2 regions of the Ruminiclostridium josui JCM 17888 genome follow, and region 1 is predicted to be linked to the other one. Evidence: predicted binding sites of a transcription regulator. Region 1 holds the regulator's gene; the other holds the start of a gene.
The links. The regulator Rex, encoded in region 1, represses fermentation and respiration genes when NADH is low (regulators of the CRP and FNR family bind a similar motif). The targets are predictions, from matches to a motif close to ATTGTTAANNNNTTAACAAT.
Positions count from the first base shown of each region.

Region 2: adhE (bifunctional acetaldehyde-CoA/alcohol dehydrogenase) is a predicted target of Rex. The motif match lies at 1,374-1,393, and genes of this name have one in related genera.

Region 1 covers NZ_JAGE01000001.1:1,285,519-1,287,933, reverse strand. Annotated here, with positions in the region: gene csaB (polysaccharide pyruvyl transferase CsaB) at 1-447, opposite strand, end outside; gene K412_RS0106010 (redox-sensing transcriptional repressor Rex) at 682-1,320, shown strand; gene K412_RS0106005 (prephenate dehydrogenase) at 1,371-2,415, opposite strand, start outside.
Region 2 covers NZ_JAGE01000001.1:1,468,363-1,470,777, forward strand. Annotated here, with positions in the region: gene adhE (bifunctional acetaldehyde-CoA/alcohol dehydrogenase) at 1-1,260, opposite strand, end outside; gene K412_RS0106990 (cobalamin B12-binding domain-containing protein) at 1,620-2,264, shown strand; gene K412_RS0106995 (DUF1638 domain-containing protein) at 2,330-2,415, shown strand, end outside.

The DNA.
Region 1 (2,415 bases):
AAGCATTTTTCTAAAAGCAGAAGTAACCACAATATAATAATCCAGACTGCGAAGTACCAATGAATTAAATAACCCTATAGAAAGTCTTTTAGGCAGACTTTGGAGGTAATCAAGTTTATAGTCGCTGTGCATTGTTGTAATTACTGGTATATGACAAGCTTTTTTTATAGCATAGGCAAAAATATTTGCCTTGGCACCATGCGAATGAATAATATCAAAGTTGTTATTTTTAACAAATTGTATTGCGTTGCGTATATCTGCAATAATATTTGAGGACTTTATTACTTTTACATTTATCCCCATTTCACGGGCTTCATCTGCAAAGGCTCCCGGTCTGAGGCTAAGAAGAGTAACATCTATATTAGAAGTAAGTTCCTTTACAAGTGACAGAACGTGCACTTTAGCTCCTCCAACATCCCCTCCACCGATTAAGTGCAAAACTTTCATTAAAATTTCTCCTTTAAAATCTTTTGTAAATGACACAAGTACTATTTTATCACAATTAGCAGTGGTACACTAACCTATTTTATACATTAAACAAGTATATAAATAAGTATAAAACCCCATTAACATGTTAATATAAATAAGAGGAAATGTTGTTATAGAGGCAGACTGATATTGACAATAAAATAACGAAGATGATATAATACCAACACTAATAATTATGAGGTGAAGATTTTAATGGCTTCAAAGAAAATTTCCATGGCTGTAATAAAAAGACTTCCCCGTTATCATAGATACTTGAATTACTTACTTGAACTTGGTATTAAGAGAGTGTCTTCTAAAGAGCTAAGTAGCCGTATGGGAATAACTGCTTCTCAGATAAGACAAGACTTAAATTGTTTTGGCGGTTTTGGACAGCAGGGATATGGATACAATGTAGAGTCTTTATATAATGAAATAGGTAATATACTAGGTATTAACAAAACCTTTTATTGTATTATAATTGGTGCAGGAAATATGGGACAGGCATTATCCAATTATGAGAATTTTATGAAAAGAGGATTCAAAGTAATTGGAATTTTTGATGTCAATCCTGAAGTAATAGGTAAAAAACTCAAAAATCTTGAGGTTATGAGTCTTGATTTGCTTGAGGAGTTTATACTACATAACCCCGTTGATATTGCCATGCTTTGTGTTCCATACAAAGAGACAGCTACTGTTGCTGACAGAGTTGCCAGATTGGGAGTAAAGGGATTATGGAATTTCTCACCTATGGATTTAAAAATTCCATATGATGTAATAGTGGAAAACGTACATCTGAGTGACAGCCTTATGGTTCTTGGATATAAATTAAATGACAAGTTTGAAAGAGAATAATAATAAGCCGACATTTGATTATATGTCGGCTTTTGTGTGTCGAAAATAAGCTAGTCTTTTCTGAATACCATGTATGAAGAAGCTTCTAGAATTTCAAAGGCTTTATCTGTGTTTTCCTGATCAGATAGGGTAATTTTAAGGCATCCCTGTTCATACTCTCGGCTGTTGGATACATTTATATTTTTAATGTTTATTCCGTTATTGCCCAGTAGAGTTGCTATTTTTCCTATAATTCCGGGCTCATCGGTAACATCTACGATAAGCTCAAATTGCTTTGGAAGCAGACCGGTAGCAGTATTGGAAAAACCGTCTCTAAAGGCTTTCGCATTATCAAAAAAGCTATATATTTCTTTATTTTTGCCCAATTTGATATTGTCTATCATACCGTCAACTATAAGTTTAAAATCCTCTAAAAGCTTTACAACTACAGGCCCGTTACTTATAACAACGTCTTCCCACATAGAAGGATTTGAAGATGCAATTCTGGTAATATCCTTGAATCCTCCTGCTGCAAGGAGCTTTATAAGGCCTTGACTGTTTTCGTTATTTTTTGCAAGGGACACCAGTGCGGAAGCTATGATATGAGGGACATGGCTTATGCATCCTGTGACTGTATCGTGTTCAGGGGAGGAAACCACAATAGGTATGGCGCCTATTTTCCTTAACAATTCTTGTAAAGTATTTATTGCATCGTCATTAGAGCCCTTTGTGGGGGTCAAAACATAATAAGCATTTTCAAACATATGAGCTAGTGAATTTGTATAGCCTGATTTTTCTGTTCCGGCCATAGGGTGTCCTCCTACAAATAGGGGAGGGTTTGCAAGGCCATCAATGTAATTGTGCAATTCTCCTTTGGTACTGGCTACATCTGTCAATATACTACCTTTTTTTATTTTATGTGATAATTCATTTACATATTTAATGGTTTTGCTGACTGGAGTACAAATGAAAATGATATCGGAATTCCATATCTCATCACAGCAATTATTAAAGCCCTTGTTTAAAACCCCTTCTTTTTCAGCAAATATAAGAGACTCGGTACAATTATCAACTGCATATATTTTTATGTCTCTAAACTCATGCCTGAAGGCCTTG
Region 2 (2,415 bases), 180 kb from region 1:
AAGTGACGGAGCAAGTTTAAAGTTGTAGAGGTCCCCGATTCCTCCCTGTGCAGATGGTGTATTTATAACAATTCTGCAAGTCTTCATTCTTGCAGTGAATTTATCAAGTTTATCCTTGCAGTTTACAGTATCAATATATAATGAAGCAGTGTGACCAAAACCTCCATCTGCTATAAGTTTTTCAGCCTTTAATAAAGCATCATCAAAGCTTTTGGCCTTGTACATAGCAAGTACCGGTGAAAGTTTTTCATGTGCGAAAGCTTCTGATAATTCTAGTGACTCAACTTCTCCTACCAATATCTTTGTTTCTGCCGGGACATCTATACCTGCCATTTTTGCAATAGTATGAGCTGACTGACCAGCGATTTTAGCATTTAATGCACCGTTAATTAATATAATTTCTCTTACCTTTTGAGTTTCTTCCTTATTAAGCATGTATGCGCCTCTGAGAACAAACTCTTTTTTAACTTCATTATATATATTATCTAAAACAATTACTGACTGCTCAGAAGCACAAATCATACCATTGTCAAATGTTTTAGAAACAATAACCGAGCTTACTGCAGTCTTAATATCTGCACTTTCATCAATTATTGCAGGTACGTTACCTGGTCCAACACCTATCGCCGGCTTTCCTGATGAGTATGCAGCCTTAACCATACCTGGTCCGCCTGTAGCAAGTATTATATCCGCTTCCTTCATAACTCTTTCGGAAAGCTCTATTGTAGGCTCATCAATCCAACCGATGATTCCCTTTGGTGCACCTGCTGCAACAGCTGCTTCCAATATAATATTTGCTGCCTCAATAGTACATTTCTTTGCTTTTGGATGTGGTGAGAATATAATTCCATTTCTTGTTTTCAATGCGATAAGTGCCTTAAAAATAGCGGTAGAAGTTGGGTTTGTGGATGGTACTATAGCTGCCACAACACCTAAAGGTTCAGCTATCTTTGTTATTCCGAAAGCTTCATCACGTTCAATAACACCGCAGGTTTGTGTGTCCTTATATGCATTGTAAATGTATTCTGCTGCATAATGGTTTTTTATTACTTTATCTTCTACAATACCCATTCCTGTTTCAGCATAAGCCATTTTAGCAAGAGGAATTCTCTTTTTATTAGCAGCAAGTGAAGCAGCTAGAAATATTTTGTCAACCTGTTCCTGTGTGAATGTTGAATATTCTTGCTGGGCCTTCTTTACCTCTGCTAGCTTTTCCAGCAGAGTGTCTACACTATTTACTACCAAATTTTTCTTAGCCATAATAAGTCACCCTCCATTTTCTTGAATTCAAAAATTGATTTAATTCTAAACCACCAACTAAATGTTTATAATTTGTTGCTTTTTTAACATTTCATCCTTAAGCTCTTATTTACAATGTTAATTATTTAACAATTAAGTTGTAACTCTTTGTTAATTAATTGTCAATGTTTTTTTGATTTTTTTTTAACAATCTTTAAAGTTAATGAATTAAGGTAATTTGTTACAAAAATCATTTATATAATGTCAGAATATTATCGAATAATAATGATTTGAATATTTATACTTTTTTTGTATAATATATGACATAGTTATTGATAATTTTAGCAATGGCTAATGAATAGTAAAGTGAGGTTATTCAATTGAGTATATTAAATGAAATTTCTCAAGCATTGCAGTCAGGCAAAGCCAAAGTTGTCAAAGAATTAGTTCAAAAAGCTATTGACGAAGGTTTATCAGCTACTGAAATTTTAAATAGCGGCTTGTTGGATGGAATGTCTGTTATTGGTGAAAAGTTTAAAAATGATGAAATTTACGTTCCTGATGTACTGATAGCTGCAAGAGCTATGAATGCCGGTACCGATATTCTCAAACCACTTCTTGTTTCCAGCGGTGCAAAGGCTGTAGGAAAGGTTGTTATAGGAACAGTATTTGGTGATCTTCATGACATCGGTAAAAATTTGGTTAAGATGATGCTGGAAGGAAGAGGTTTGGAAGTTGTTGATTTAGGGGTAAATGTACCTGCACAGAAATTTATTGATATGGCAATTCAGGAAAATGCTCAAATAATATGTTGTTCTACTTTACTTACAACAACTATGCCTGAAATGGAAATGGTTGTTAATGCTGCCAAAGCTGCCGGCATCAGAGAAAAAGTGACTATTATGATTGGCGGGGCCCCTGTTAATCAAAGCTATTGCGATAAGATTGCAGCAGATATATATACACCGGATGCTGCTTCAGCTGCTGAGGAAGCTGTTAAAGCATGCAAATCTGCGAAAGCTTAACATTTCCTATATGATTGTAAACAGTACAAACCTAGCGTATGTTTGAATGTAAAGGGTGAAATTAATTGCTTCGACTAAAAGTTATAGCTTGTGATGTACTAAACAGAGAAATATCCTATCTTGCCAGTCAATCAGAGCATTATACCGATGT